DNA from 4 places in the Paenibacillus wenxiniae genome. Region 3 is predicted to be linked to each of the others. Evidence: riboswitches for the same ligand, from Rfam matches in the RefSeq annotation. Region 3 holds a riboswitch; each other region holds the start of a gene.
What was found. Region 3 has a riboswitch for thiamine pyrophosphate ahead of tenA (thiaminase II). Riboswitches for the same ligand answer to the same signal wherever they lie in the genome.
Positions count from the first base shown of each region.

Region 1: another riboswitch for thiamine pyrophosphate. It lies ahead of thiC (phosphomethylpyrimidine synthase ThiC); the one in region 3 lies ahead of tenA (thiaminase II).
Region 2: another riboswitch for thiamine pyrophosphate. It lies ahead of thiM (hydroxyethylthiazole kinase); the one in region 3 lies ahead of tenA (thiaminase II).
Region 4: another riboswitch for thiamine pyrophosphate. It lies ahead of AAHF22_RS07355 (ABC transporter substrate-binding protein); the one in region 3 lies ahead of tenA (thiaminase II).

Region 1 is NZ_JBCGUH010000001.1:485,968-489,914, forward strand. It holds gene AAHF22_RS02085 (stalk domain-containing protein) at 1-354, shown strand, start outside; partial or broken gene AAHF22_RS02090 (ABC transporter ATP-binding protein) at 452-1,015, opposite strand; partial or broken gene AAHF22_RS02095 (M42 family metallopeptidase) at 990-1,238, shown strand; TPP riboswitch at 1,402-1,505, shown strand; gene thiC (phosphomethylpyrimidine synthase ThiC) at 1,701-3,470, shown strand; gene AAHF22_RS02105 (AAA family ATPase) at 3,731-3,947, shown strand, end outside.
Region 2 is NZ_JBCGUH010000009.1:92,214-96,160, reverse strand. It holds gene thiD (bifunctional hydroxymethylpyrimidine kinase/phosphomethylpyrimidine kinase) at 1-571, opposite strand, end outside; gene thiM (hydroxyethylthiazole kinase) at 643-1,467, opposite strand; TPP riboswitch at 1,816-1,918, opposite strand; gene AAHF22_RS16540 (alpha/beta hydrolase) at 2,347-3,177, opposite strand; gene AAHF22_RS16535 (DUF1129 family protein) at 3,633-3,947, shown strand, end outside.
Region 3 is NZ_JBCGUH010000003.1:458,346-462,292, forward strand. It holds gene AAHF22_RS07940 (ABC transporter ATP-binding protein) at 1-184, opposite strand, end outside; gene AAHF22_RS07945 (ECF transporter S component) at 162-764, opposite strand; gene tenA (thiaminase II) at 761-1,465, opposite strand; TPP riboswitch at 1,807-1,909, opposite strand; gene AAHF22_RS07955 (S-layer homology domain-containing protein) at 2,035-3,947, opposite strand, start outside.
Region 4 is NZ_JBCGUH010000003.1:307,647-311,593, reverse strand. It holds gene AAHF22_RS07370 (ABC transporter ATP-binding protein) at 1-169, opposite strand, end outside; gene AAHF22_RS07365 (ABC transporter permease) at 156-953, opposite strand; gene AAHF22_RS07360 (MTH1187 family thiamine-binding protein) at 953-1,243, opposite strand; gene AAHF22_RS07355 (ABC transporter substrate-binding protein) at 1,892-2,926, opposite strand; TPP riboswitch at 3,015-3,126, opposite strand; gene AAHF22_RS07350 (pyridoxamine 5'-phosphate oxidase family protein) at 3,309-3,725, shown strand.

The sequences.
Region 1 (3,947 bases), on a different contig from region 3:
CCGATTCAACTAGAATTGAATGGAACACTGCTTCATCCTGTGAATTCACCAAAAATGGTTGGTAATTATGTATATGTACCGATTAGAGGTGTTTTACAAGAGATGGGTTCGACTGTGAATTGGAACAAAAACCAAAAAAATCTAGTGAAGATTACGAGTAAAAATACGATGATTCAATTACAAGTCGACCAAAAATATGCCATGATTAATGGAAAAGCAGTCCAGTTAGATGCTCCAGTTGTTTATATTGATGGAAGCATGTTTGTACCGTTACGCTTTATTTCGCAGGCTGAAGGCGCTACTGTCAATTGGGATTCAAACTTATATACTGTGAGTATCTCTTTTAAAAATTAATCTAAAGCAGAAAATATACAAATTAAAACCCGCAGACATCAGAATAAAACGTTCTGTCTGCGGGTTTCTCTGTTATGATTCTATACTACTTGCTTTTCTACCCCTGCTCCGCAATCTTCTCCGCCAGCTCATTCAAATACGTCCAGCGCTCCATCAAATGCTCCAGCTCCTGCTCGGCATTCGCTTGCTCGATCATAAGTTCTTGCAAACGGACGGAATCGCTGAATGCGGCTTCCATTTCGGTCGTGATGCGTTCTAGCTTTTGCTCGGCAGCTTCAATCATGCTGTCGATCTGCTCGTATTCGCGTTGTTCCTTATAGCTGAACTTGAGCTTATCGCGGGATGAGCTGCGTTTATTGGCTTCGCCTGCGGATTCACTGGCATCAACGCCAACGTTGCTATTAGCCGCTGGTGTGCTGCTGGCTGCTTTGGGCTGTGCTGCTCCTTTACCTTCAGCGGCTAAACCCGACTTCATCGATTGTCCGCCTGTACGCTCCTCATACTCGCTATAGTTACCCGCATGAATGCTAACGACACCGCCGCCTTCAAGCGCGAATATTTTCTCACAGGTGCGATCCAGGAAATAGCGATCATGGGATACGGCTAGTACAACGCCTGGGAATTCCTCTAAATAGTCTTCCAGTACCGTCAAGTATGAAATGACCGGCAAGCTGGCAGAGCTGGCTAAACGTGAAGGGATTCCGTTTGTGCTTGATGTGTATCCGCATTATGGTTCGGATGCATCAGCAGCATTGTCGGCTGGCAATAACATCCGTGCGGCATTGATCGGGCCGGAGGTGCATGCGTCGCATGCGATGGAGCGTACGCATAGTGATGCGGTGATCAATACGACAAGATTGCTTGGGGCTTATATTACAGAATAATGAATACATGACTATGACGTCATCGTTATTTTAAACGAACGTCTTATTTAATATACCTGCATTAAATTAACAAGCTATTAAACACCTACTTTACACGATATGATGCGGCATACTCTGGAAAAAGTTGACAGAATGCGCTTCATCATCGTATAGTGTGTAGCGAGACATCCACTGGGGGCGCCTGTATAGGCTGAGATAAAGCATTGCTTTTGTCCCTTTGAACCTGATCTGGGTCATGCCAGCGTAGGAAAGTGGTGCAATGATGACTGGCTTTGTTTGCCTGTGATCGTATTGCCGCTTCCGTTCGCCGGAGGCGGCTTTTTGACGTCTGCGGTGAACATAGAAGCGATGATACAGATCATCTGGCTTATTGTACCTATACAAATGACGTCTGTCCTCTCATGCTCCCTGCCTCGCAGTCTCCGATGGATGCTATCCATATACTGTAGGAGGATTTAGAAAATGACGATTTTGACCACCCCATTGCCTGGCAGCCGTAAAGTGTACACGATAGGTTCGCGCCCTGACATTCAGGTGCCTGAACGCGAAATTGCCCTTTCCCCCACTGACATACGCGGTGTAGAAACGGCAAATGAGCCGCTGCGTGTGTACGATACGAGCGGTCCCTATACCGATGAAGAAGCAATGATTGATATTCGTAAAGGCTTACCCGCTTTACGTGCAAGCTGGATTGTGGAACGTAACGATTGCGAATATACGAATGGACGTATGACACGTCCAGAGGATAATGGCTTTTCCAATCAGGATAAGGTCGATCAGCAGGGTGCTGAGCCGTTTCCCCATTACGGGCGCAGGCCGTTACAGGCAAAAGCAGGACAGAATGTAACCCAGCTTCATTATGCCCGTCGTGGTATCATAACGCCGGAAATGGAGTTTATCGCTATTCGTGAAGGAATGGAATCGGAAACCATACGTGCCGAAGTTGCAGCCGGACGCGCGATTATCCCGGCTAATATTAACCATCCTGAACTAGAACCGATGATTATTGGACGCCGTTTTCATGTGAAAATCAATGCGAATATCGGCAATTCGGCAGTTGCTTCCTCCATTGAGCAAGAAGTCGAAAAAATGACCTGGGCAACACGCTGGGGTGCCGATACGATTATGGATTTGTCCACCGGCAAAAATATTCATACGACGCGTGAATGGATTATTCGCAATTCACCTGTACCTGTTGGGACTGTACCGATTTACCAGGCATTAGAAAAAGTCGGTGGTCGTGCTGAGGAATTAAGCTGGGACGTGTATCGAGATACGTTAATTGAGCAGGCAGAGCAAGGTGTAGATTATTTTACGATTCATGCAGGCGTGTTGCTACGTTACATTCCGCTTACAGCTAAGCGCGTAACCGGTATCGTTAGTCGCGGTGGTTCCATTATGGCGGCATGGTGTCTGGCTCATCATCAGGAAAACTTCCTCTATACTCATTTTGCAGACATTTGCGAGATTATGAAGGCGTACGATATTAGCTTTTCGCTCGGAGATGGACTGCGTCCTGGTTCGATTGCAGACGCCAACGATGCCGCCCAATTTGCCGAGCTGGATACACTGGGGGAGTTGACACAAATCGCCTGGCAGCATGATGTGCAGGTCATGGTCGAAGGTCCCGGTCATGTACCGATGCATCTTATACAGGAAAATATGGATCGCCAGTTGGATGTGTGTAAGGAAGCGCCCTTTTATACGCTTGGTCCGCTGACGACTGATATCGCGCCTGGCTATGATCATATTACAAGCGCCATTGGTGCAGCAATGATCGGTTCGATGGGTACGGCAATGCTCTGCTATGTCACGCCCAAAGAGCATCTCGGCTTGCCGAATCGTGACGATGTAAAAGAAGGGGTTATCACTTATAAAATCGCCGCTCATGCCGCCGATCTCGCTAAAGGTCATCCACGCGCCCGCTACCGCGATGATGCCCTGTCTCGCGCACGCTTTGAATTCCGCTGGCGTGATCAATTCCATCTGTCACTTGATCCGGAGCGCGCGCTGAGTTATCACGATGAAACATTGCCTGCGGAAGGCGCCAAATCCGCACACTTCTGCTCGATGTGTGGACCGAAATTTTGCAGCATGAAGATCACACAGGATATTCGTGAACTGGCAGAACAGGACGGGATTACGCCTGAACAGGCAATCGAGGCTGGAATGGAGCAGATGGCGGAGAGCTATCGGGTGCGGCAAGGGACGATGAATGGGGTTTATGAGTGAAAAGGTAGCAGTCGTTTGGTTGGGACGATAGTGTATGAAGATCATCGTTTAATATATAAAATATGACTGTAAAAAGGAATAGTTGATTGATTTAAATAAAACGTCCTCATATTAAATTAGGTATAGTAAAATAACAGGACTATATATCATGATTAGATGAGATGCTATGGGATGAACGATATGTTTACCCCATAGCATTTTATGTATACAGACAAATAAGGTATATTAATAGATATAGTTTGGCTGAGAAGGAGTATATTATGCGAAACCAATGGGATTTATATGTGAAAAATTTTGGACGTATTAAGGAAGCAACGATTACGGTGTCCCCGTTTATGATGTTTGTTGGTAAAAATAATACGGGTAAGAGTTATTTGATGATGTTGCTGTGGGGCATTTTGACTGAGAGTGAACAACTTATACGAAAAGATTTAAAAAAACACCCCCAATTTGAGAAATTAGAACATAATACAAAAG
Region 2 (3,947 bases), on a different contig from region 3:
CGTACAGTACATCGATCGCCTGTGCGGTAGAGGTATCGTGACCGCCTTTGATCACAACTGCACGCGCGCCCATATCGATCAGCTGGCTTGCTGCTTGTTCGCGTTCAGCCAGCGTGCGAATCGGTCTGCCGATCAGTAACTCTGCTTCAGGTACATTGGGTGTGATGACTGCTGCTAATGGAAGCAACTCCTGAATAAGCGCCTGTACCGCTTGTTCTTGCAGCAGCACCGAACCGCCTTTGGCTACCATCACCGGATCGATCACCAGTGTCGTCCAGCCATAGGCTTGTACCGCTTGCGCCACTTCGCGAATAATCTCGGCGCTAAACAGCATGCCTGTTTTAACCGCAACAGGCTGTAGATCATCTCCAATCGAATGCAGCTGCTGGACAATACCTGCCATTTCGACCGGATAGACACCCTGTACGCCTGCTGTATTTTGCGCGGTAATTGCTGTAATGACAGACATACCATATACGCCCAGCTCCTGAAATGTTTTCAAATCCGCTTGAATGCCTGCTCCGCCTCCACTATCTGAGCCGGCAATCGTTAATGCTTGTGGGATATGCATCATCTTTCGCTCCTTTGCCATTTGCTATTGTCTATTGTCAATCCAATCGTGAACATGGATCATGGGTCGCCTCAATGCTTCGTTTCATGTGCCGAATCCAGATGTCGCTGAATAAGACAATGCCCATCCACCTGCTCCGGTGTAACCATAGATAATCGATTCAAAAATGCCATTTGAAAACTGCCTGTTCCCTGTCCACCCGCATCGATAGCCGCCAGCTCAGCAGCAAGTCCGTAACACGCTACCGCCTCGGTTACCGCTTTCAGACGTTGCTCGGTATCGTTCACCACCGCAGCAAAGGCAGCAACGACAGAACTGAGCAGGCAGCCCGCACCTGTAACTTGAGTAAGCAGCGCATGTCCGTTACTGACGGTATTCACCTGCACGCCATCGGTCACGATATCCTGTTCGCCTGTAATGACAACAATACAGCCAAGCTTGCGTGCCGCTCGCAAAGCAAGTTCCTTCCGATCTCCGGTTCCTCCGCCAGCATCTACGCCTTTGATCTGCCAGTTCTCGCCGATCACATGCGCAATCTCTGCCACATTGCCTCGTAAAATATCCACTTTCACCTCAGCGACGATCTCATGCGCGGAAGCGGTACGATACGAGGTCGCCCCTGCACCGACCGGATCAAATACAACCGGTACACCTGCACGATTCGCCGCCTTCCCTGCTAGCTTGATCGACTGTACCGTATACGGGTCAAGCGTTCCCATATTCAGCATGACCGCGCCTGCCATCGCCGCTACATCCTCGACTTCTTCATGCGCAAACGCCATAAATGGCGAAGCTCCCAGCGCAAGCAATCCATTCGCGGTAAAATTCGTAACGACCACGTTCGTAATATTGTGTATAAGCGGATTCACGCTACGTACTTGCTGTAAAAATGACATTTCATTCGCCTCCCAGATATCATTTTGATTCTTCCTCGTTGTCCCTGAACAGGTATACGGCTACTGCTATGCCAGCTCTAGCTGTCTCAGCTTAGCAGTTTTTACATCGTCAACAGTCTTTACAGGGCTAGGGCTAGCGGTCTGTGTATCACTAGCAGTCTGTACATCCCCAGTATGCTGACTTTCCGCTATACCACCGATACCCGCTTTACCTGGCAATTTGCTACCTCACAACCCCATATACAACAAAAAACCCACCGATCTCCCGTGAGAGAAAGGTGGGTCATATCCGTTCACTTATTGTTGAGGAAACCCTTACAGTCTGAGTCCGCCTCATAAGTTGAAATGAATAGTCATCTTCCACTTCCCTCCGCTGGTATGATCCAGATCAGGTTCCAAGGGTCCGAATATCGTATCCGTCTCAGCCATCAAGGCTCCCCTAGTGAAATTGCTGCCACGCTATGCTGCTTTGTAACGCATAGTCGGCTCGTTCGTTATGCAGATGTACGTTATAGCGATATCGTACAATATCGCTAATGTGTAGCAGCTACTATTTGCTGTATAGATCTAGCATGACAGGCATACGCCTATGCTGCTAATGTTTCTTTACCATACCACGGGCATCGTACTTTGGCAAAGTGTACAGTATTTTGCCTATTTTAGGTATGCGTTATCGTGCGGTGACTTCTAATATGGATCATACACATGCAGCGACCTTTTTCATCAGCTGGGCTAGACCGTTGAGTATCGCACAAGATCATGTGATGTTAGATCGTTCATTGCTATCATAAGATCATACAGTCATAAGATCATCTAATACTGCGCTAAACCTTCCAGTACTAGATGATATCATTCAGTACGATATCATTCAGTACTGCGCTAGATCATCCAATGCTGCCACTGCGTCTGTGCAGCGGAACGCTCTGACAACCATTTGCATGTATGCTCCAACAACTCGCGGCGATGGGGTCCTGACGAATACGTGTGATCTGCCTGGAAAATAATCTCTTTGTCACAACGACCTTCGCTCCGTGTCCACAATTCCTTTTGATATAAAAAGGCATAGTCAACTGGAATCACATCGTCTCCCGTTCCGTGAATCACAAGCACATCGCCTTGAAAACGGCGTACTTCCTGAAACGGCTGGAAATGACCGAGCGATTCAAAATACTCCGGTGCAAAGCCATAACCGAGAAAATCAGCTTCGCCTTCCAATACCGCCTGGTCATACGTTTCTCTGCCAACAATTTTGACGATATCATTAAATGGATGACCGACCGGCGACCATAACACCAGATGGTTCACACGTCGATCACGTACCGCAGTCAAAATAGCGACAGCTCCGCCCAGACTATGTCCAAGTAAGGTGACCCGAGTCGGATCAATATCATTGCAATTCATTACATAATCCAAAATGGTACGCGTCTGTTCGACCATCGATTCTAATCCCTGCTGACCATATTCACCTGTGCTTTCTCCGCAACCTGCATAGTCAAAGCGTACAACCATATAGCCTTCGTTCGCCAGCTTGCGTGCACTTTTGACAAATAAGCGATCCGTACCGATCCGATTCCCTACAAAACCGTGACAGATCACGATTAGCGGAGTTCGACCTTTTCCTTTGCCTTCCGGCTTATGGTCTGCAACCGGATAATGTATACTCGCAGCCAGATCAACCTCATGATGACGAATCGTAATATTGCGTTCCATAATGAACTCCTCCTTAAAAGATGCTAGTTTCGTACACGATATATGCTGCATTCGCGTGTTAGCGTATGCTGATACACCGACAGATATACCCGCATTTTGCTCCTGTACGTGAACATTGTATGATGAAGCATATATAGAAGTTTTAACCGGCGTTCTATTTAAAATTAAATAATTCCGATAAGTTTAGTGTGTATTATAATAATCCTATAGTATCACTGCGCCAGATCAATTGTCAATCCGGTTAAAGTGTGTCAAAATAGGAGTTTCCGATCGATGTGCAGCAGAGTGAATCTTTTGCACTGTAGCTCTGTTTATGAGACCCAAAGTTAGCGGGCTATCGAATTGAAGCAGAGCTGGGTAATAGCAAGTATGTACACTCTGATGACCGGATTGCAGGTATGTGAATGATTATGAATAGATTCATACCGACACCAGTGCGAAAGGGGACAACAGCGATGAGTACAGTACGTCATCTGGTACGGGATATTAATGTGATCCGTGACCAGCTTAATCAGGAAAATCTCAGCTATTATGATGATGTGATCGTGCATGTGCGCGATGCACGTATCGAGCGTCAATCTGGCGAGGAACTACTGCTAGAAATGGGTCGACATTTGCTGGATGCGCAAAAGCGTGGTCAATCGGCTCAGCAATTATTTGCCAAAGATTCAGACACCTATGCTGGACAGCTGATCGAGAACTTGCCGGAGCGCAGACAGCTTAGTAAGCCGATGTATTATTTGATGATTGTCTGGGTAGCGCTCACATGG
Region 3 (3,947 bases):
TTCCGGCGAGCACCGATAATAACGTCGACTTGCCGCTGCCACTTGGTCCGAGAATGAGCACCTTTTCCCCCTGACGAATATGGACGTTCAATCCATGCAGTACCGGTCGCTCCTGACTGTAAAAGCGTACCGATAATCCATCACAGCCGAGATACTTTGCCTTATGAACCGGTTGGAAGACCATTGCCTGTTCCTCTTCTGCGACGCGACTTCATCATTTCATACGAATTTAGCACACCGGTACGCGCCAGCGCTTCAACTACAATCTTGGCAAGCAGTCCGCCCAGCAGGATGCCACTCACGACCTGAATGCCGAGCGTCAGCCAGAACATCGTCATCGTGTAATAGCCCATTCCATTCGCAATCACGCTGTAAATCATACTGCCAACCGCAGCCAATGCGCCGGATAACATCAGCGTCCACACATTAAAGCGACGATAGCCAAAAATCGCAAATGCCAGCTCTGCCCCCAGTCCTTGAAATACCCCGATCAGCAGCGCCGACAAACCAAAATGACTCCCGGTCAGCATCTCAACCGCTGCCGCTGCCACTTCAGCAATAAGCGCGGCTCCCGGCTTGCGGATAATATACGCCACAATCGGACTGGCAATGACCCAGATACCAAACATAAAGCCTGCTCCTACCGGCCCAACGAGCGCAGAGATCGGAATCCATAGTGTAGACCAGCCCAGATATACTACCCCACATGCCACAGACAAAATGACCGCGAGCACGACCTCCTTCATATTCCACGTCCGGCTCATGCGCGTGTCACCTCCACCGCATCATGCTCATTCAGCGGCACCGGCCAATCTTCCAGCGTGTACGCCATATCCCAGAACAGATATTCATACTGGCAGCTCAAAATAAAATGGCGCTTCATCCGCTCCCGATGCTCTAGTGTTGTACGCGCTGCAATTTCATCCAATCGCTGGCAAAAGCGCTCGGTAATCGTATCGGTGCGATTACCATAAAAGTCGATCCACTCGTAAAATGGATGCGTGGCATCTGGCTTCACTTCATCCAGCAGACGCTTGCCAATTTCCCAGTATGTCCACGGGCAGGGTAGCAATACCGCCAAAATATCACCCAGATCGCCTTCCTGTGCTGCGGTGAGCATATGCCGAATATAGTTGTGCGCCGACGGTGCCAGCGGATAACCTTGCAATTGCTCGTAGGGTACACCTGCTATCTCACAAAAGTTATTGTGCGGATGAATCTCGCTATGCAGTACAAAGCCAATCTGCTCATTAAACATCGCCATATCGTCACGATGCTGGCATTTGGCAATCGCCGTACCATAAATGCGCATAAATGCATTTAAATATTCAAAATCCTGCTTCACATAATGTACTAACTGCTCCGGCTTTAACGTCCCTTCCGCAATCCCACGTACAAAAGGATGGGCATAAATCGCCTCAAATACCGGATCGGCTGCCTGTCTAATTTCTTTTGAAAAACTCATCATTTCCTCGCTCCTTTTCAAGTAAAAGTAATCGGAAAGAGCCTCCCTGAGCTAGTAGCGTACGATATTTTGCTGTGCAAAAATCCTTTTCATCGCATCACGTGTTAGGAGACCGCTAACACTAGATCAGTGCGATATTTTGCTGCGCAAAAATCCTTTTCATTGCACCTCGTGTTAGTAGATCGCTAACACTAGTAGCGTACGATATTTTGCTGCGCAAAAATCCTTTTTCATTGCACCCCGTGTTAGGAGATCGCTAACACTAGATCATACAATGTTTTGCGACGCAAAAAAGCCGCTCCATATGGAGCGGCAGTATAAACGGCATAGATGATCCTATCCCTGCACGGTCTCCACTTTCCTACGCTAGTACGAACTAGATCAGGTTCCAAGGGTCCGAGGCAATCTCGTCTCAGCCAGTATATGGCTCCCCTAGTGGTCTTTCTCGTATAAGTCCTGCATCTCCCCTAACGAAGCGGATGACAGCAGAGCTGTTTGATTGCTTTTTACTCTACACAGCACGATTACGTCTGTCAAGCAGATCAACGACCGAGCAGGTGAGAAACGGCTTATTTTATAAACATATACGTGTCTTTCGGATACTTGCTCCACTCATACGATAAGTTAAACTGATTGGAACCATACCCGATACCGTCTTTACGTAAAATGGTTCCGCCGTTAGACAGGATTGGATTTTTTGAATTCGGATCACCGAGCACATCCAGCACGGTGTTGCCTCGCTTCAGAACAATACCTGTAATATTGTAATCGGCTGTTGAAGCGAACATCACCTCGTCATTATAATAAGACGCAGACGTAATATCAAAGAAATCGTAAAAGTTCGAATTTAGCACAATATAGTTCATTCCTTGTGAACTACCGTCGTACAGGAGCGGAAGATTAAAGCTGCTGATCGTATTGGTGTTTTTCGTCCACTTATAAAACGTCAGGCTGTAATCTTTATTTTTGCTTGCAGCCGAGCTTGTATTCATCAATAGCACCGTACGTCCATTTGAACCTTCTACATATTGCGAGAAATACATATCCTTCGTCGTTACCGGGTCCTGCTTCACTGCGAATACGACAGCTCGTCCATCTGCACCGATTACCCATTGCAGCACAGGCAGTGAGGTCAATGACAGTGACGTATTGTTCAGAGGCGTTGGGCCTGTAAAGGTAGAATCGGCTGTACCCATATACATCGTGAAGGAATTCTGTCCTGGGAACAGATCAGACAGATCATAATTCACGGAATTCATACCATATTTCATATTCACGGTAATGATAGACGTGTTCATTAGCAATGCATTATGCACCTTGAGCGTGTATTGAACCGTGCCGCCAGCCCCATCGTCTGCTGTAATGATCACATTCGTTACACCGCTGATCGCGCCTGCTTTGAGCGTGAGCATATTGCCACTAATCGATGCATTAGCCACATCCGTATTGCTGGAAGTCAGCGTATACGTTAATACGTCTCCATCCTCATCACTGAACAGTTGACTCAGATCGTAATTGCGATCATTCGTTACGCCCGGCGTAAGCATTTGCTCTGAAACCGAAGCGACAACGGTTGGTGCATGATTGATTTTTACAACCTGCACGGCAAAGGAAGAGCTATTGCGGCGACCGTATTTATCGTAAACGTCAAACGTAACGGTCGTATTGCCAAGCTGAATCGGCGTGAGCAAAATACGCGCATTGCCCGTCGATACGGTTGCGGTCGAATGATCATACGTATCTGCGGTCACACTGATCGAATCTGGATCGATATTTTGTAAATACGGCAGCAAACCGAACCATACTGGCGGTTTGCTCAGATTAACAATTTGCAACGGAATGAACGAGATCGAAGCTTCCTCTAATACCGTTACTGGAATATTCGTGTTGATCTCGCCACCACGCCCATCGCGTGCATACACCTTAATCGATGTTATGCCTGCTGTGCCTGGCGTTATGCTAAGCTTGTTTGCATTTACCGAGGTATGAACTGCATATACATCGGATGATACCGCTTCATACGTCAGTGTATCATCGTCTGGATCAGAGAACAGTGTGGACAGATCCACCTCGGTGGCTGAGCGTCCAACAATTAGAGTCACTGCCTGCGGTGTATGGGCCACCACTGGACTGCGATTCGGGGCTGGCAATACAGTAACGAGCAGCTCGGCGACCGTTTCACCACCACGTCCATCCTTTCCCGTAATCGCAATCTTCGTCGTCCCTTCTTTGACTGCGTGCACGGACAGCTGTGTACCACTGAGTGTTGCGCTGGCTATACCTGCATCGATGGATGCGGCGGACAGCTGAATTACGTCCCCATCCGGGTCGGTGAATATGTTGCTCAGGCTAACGGTCTCATCCTCTCCGCGCACGGTGACCGTTACGGGCAGTAATGGTGCCGCAACAGGCTTACGGTTAGGGACAGGCAACACCTCAACCTGAAAGGTCAGCGTCGATTGTCCTTGTACACCATCATCGG
Region 4 (3,947 bases), 150 kb from region 3:
TATCGTCCATCACCTGAAGCTGTTTTTTGCCCCTGCCGAATGTTTTGGAAATATGGCGTAGCTCTAAAAAAGGTGCGTCCGGCTTCGGGAAGTCCGATTGAGCCAAATGTGCCAGTGTGCTACTTGGTACAGGGGACGTGTGATCTGTCGATAAATTAGGACTTTTCATCTCCATGTCCTCCTTGTCGCTCATGATTGGTTCGTTGCCAGCGAATGCACCAGTGCTCCAGCAGTACAATGAGCGAGAACATGACCAGACTGAGTGCAATGACGATCAGAATGGCTACAAACATCCGGTCGGTGCGAAATGCCGATTGCTGCAATAGCATATAATACCCAAGTCCCTGATCACTGCTAATCCATTCCGCAATAATCGCGCCCATAATGCTATAGGTCGCCGCAATCCGCAGTCCGGAAAAGACCGCAGGCAGACTGTACGGTAATTCCAGCTTCCAAAATATCTGACCGCGATTAGCGCCGATCATTTGCATATAATTGAGCATCGTCCGATCTGTTCCAGCCAGTCCGCCGAGTGCGGCGACCGTGATTGGGAAAAAGCAGACGAGTACAATGACGATCAGCTTCGATAGAATACCAAAGCCGAACCAGATAATGAGCAGTGGGCCAAGTGCGATCACCGGAATATTTTGACTTAAAATAAGCAGCGGATACAACGCCTGCCGCAGAAATGGAATCACATGCAAAATGCCAGCCACAAGCAGACCAATCACCACACCGATGCCAAAGCCCTCCAGTGTCAGCTGTAGCGTTGCCCACGTATGTCCGAGCAGACGATCATAGCTGTTGCTAGCTTCGGTTACGATTCGTGCTGGACTGGGGAGAATCCAGTCCTCGATATGAAAAAATGACGTTGCCGCCTGCCACAATAGCAGGAACAAAACGACCGCCCCTAAGGGCGGCCATATGCCTTTCCACCAGTCACGTATAGACATTAGCGATACTTCTCAGTCAAACCGTCCATACTAATGCCGTCTGGACTATGGGCGATTTTGATCTGGGAAATGATGCTGGGGCTGCCTTTCTCCACAAGCGCCTCATGCATACGACGAACGATATCCAGCAGTTCTGTCAGTTCGCCCTCCATCGTTGTTTCGAGTGGATGGACTTCGTATTTTACGCCAGCTGATTGAATGACTTCGATGGCTGCATCTACATAATCGTAGGAGTGCTCACCTGGTTGTGTTTTGGGGATGACTTGAATGCTGAGTAGGGTGTGTGACATGATTTTCCTCCTGAGTTGGTAATAAACATCTTTTGCTGGGGACGCTGTTTGCAAACTATGGTGGTGGGCATACACCACTCCGGGAAGGAATAAGGGGACGGACTCCCGTCTCGCACAGGAATCTACGGAGTAGGAGTGAGTTGTAGATTCCCGTGCTCAAAAGTCGTCCTTTCCCCTTATTTCCGTCCCTCCGCTCCGTGCTGCTCGCATCATTGTTTGCACACACGTCTTCGCAAAATGATGTTGTATTACCCTGTTTATTTTATAGCCGTAACGCATGTTACTTTAAAAAATACTTTATAAAAAATCATATGCTTCATCACTGATTGTAATTTATTCCGTGCCACGCAATTTCATCCTAAATCTCACCTTATTCCTAAACTCTACCTTAATAAGATAAAGGCTACTTCTCCAGTAAAATGAAAGTCACTTCTCATTAACGCTCTGATGCGCGATCGAAGCAATATCAAAGCTAAAACAATGAAGCGATATCAAGGGAAGAAAGCACGCTCAAAACAATGAAGTGATATCAAGGCAAGGAAGCACGCTTAAAGCAACGAAGTAATATCAAGGCAACGAAGCAACATTGAAGTCACAAAGCGACATCCATGAAATCAAGCACTTTCAAATCAATTACGTTAGCAGCAATCATTTACTTGTTTGCGGTGCTGGCAAGAACTCGTTGGTAAAGGCTTTGCTAGCGTCGAGTGGTTGTTCGAGTAGTTTCTGTTTGTACATCCAGTCGGCGTAGCCTTTCCATACCTGCTCTTTTTGCAGTCCCCACTGGGAAGCGTCGTCTTGATAGCGTGGGGATAGCCATTCCTGGCTTGCTTTGACGAGTTTAGGATCGAGATCAGGTACGGCTTTGATCAGGATATCGGCTGCTTTGTCGGGATTGGCAATCGCGTATTCGTAGCCTTTAGCGGTTGCGCTCATAAAAGCTTTGACCAGTTCGGGGTCTTTTTGAATTTGTTGTTCATTGGTAGTGATGACCGGTGTGTAGTAATCCAGACTTGGTGAGTAATCTTTGACGTACAGCATATCGAGCGGTTCGCCGCGTAGTTTCGCTTCGATTCCAGTCCAGCCGTAGTAGATCCATGCAAAATCAATGCCTTTTTTTACAGCTGTAAAATAGTCGGCATCGCCGATATTGACGCTTTTCACTTTGCTCACATCGCCGCCATCGGTATCCATAATCGACTTCATGACCGCTTCTTCTACCGGAGAACCCCATGCGCCGTAGGATTTGCCTTCCATGTCTTTCGGTGTTTTGATGCCGCGATCAACCGGTGCGGCAAAGCCGGATGTATTATGTTGAATGATTGCTGCAATCGATACGAGTGGGACACCCTGTACACGTGCTTGCGTTACGCTTTCCTGATAGCTGATGCCGAATGGCACTTTACCGGAAGCAACGAGCGTATCCGCGCCGCTCTGACCCGGTTGGATAATCTCGACGTTCAGTCCGGCATCTTTGTAATAACCCATTTGCTGAGCGACATACAGTCCGGTATGGTTCGTATTTGGTGTCCAATCCAGCACCACCTGTACATCTTTAAGCGCGGGTGTGCTGCCATTAGACGCGGTTTGGGAAGTCGTCCCTTCCTTTTGTCCACATGCGGTCATGATGAGTAAGGCGCTTACGAGCAGCAGCGTGCCCAGCATCGTTCCAAGTTTTCTCATTGCTGTTATTTCTCCCTTCGTCTACTAACCTGTATAAAATAAAAAAGCGCCCCGGACCCGGGACGACATAGGTGCATATATGAGCTTACATACATGGCATGTGTAGCTTCCTACGCTGGCATTATCCAGATCAGGTATAAGGGTCAGTATTAATCGAATACACTCTCAGCCGAACTCCTCCAGCTCCCCACACGTTATGCGCTTTTTCTAGGTGTAATTATAGACGAGCATGAACGACCTGTCCAGCAGGATCGTAGCAGGGGGATGCGGTTCAGCATGCAACAGAGCGGGTATGTAACGAGTGGAGACATGAACGCGTCTGACGCGAAACATGGAACTTAGACGAACCTATTTCGATGTGAATTGTGAAAGGAGCTTGATTATGAGTACAGCAACTACAGAACAAGCAATCATCAAAGCCCTATCGAACAATCCGTTTTGCTCATTTGGCACAGTGGAGAACAACAAGCCACGTGTCCGCTATATGGCAATATATAATGATGGATTACAGATCCATCTGGCGACAGATCGCAAAACACATAAAGTAGAAGAGTTGGAGCAGAACCCGAACTGCTACTTGCTGCTTGGCTATGAAAAGGGCGGCAACAACGAAGTTGTACAGATTGAAGCGACTTGCAAAGTGTCCAGTGACAGCGAACTGAAAGAGCGCGTCTGGAAAGACGAGTTCAAAAAGTGGCTGGATGGCCCGGATGATCCGGACTATGTCGTACTGGATATTACACCGCAAACGATTGAATACATCGATCAGGACGGTAATCGTCAAACATGGGAAGCATAATCGCCGACATGTAACGCGTATTTATCCGACAAAATTAGCGCTATTCAGCGCTTTGGAACGAACCATAAGCGGACTCAGGCACAATTGCTGGAGTCCGCTTTTTGCGCGCCTTGACTGAGAAGAGCTAGAAAACACGTTTATTCGTTATCGAATTTTGTAATATTTACGTGTACATAGGGAGGGGAAGAAGCGTATTTTTTGTCAGTTTTTGCTTCCATTATC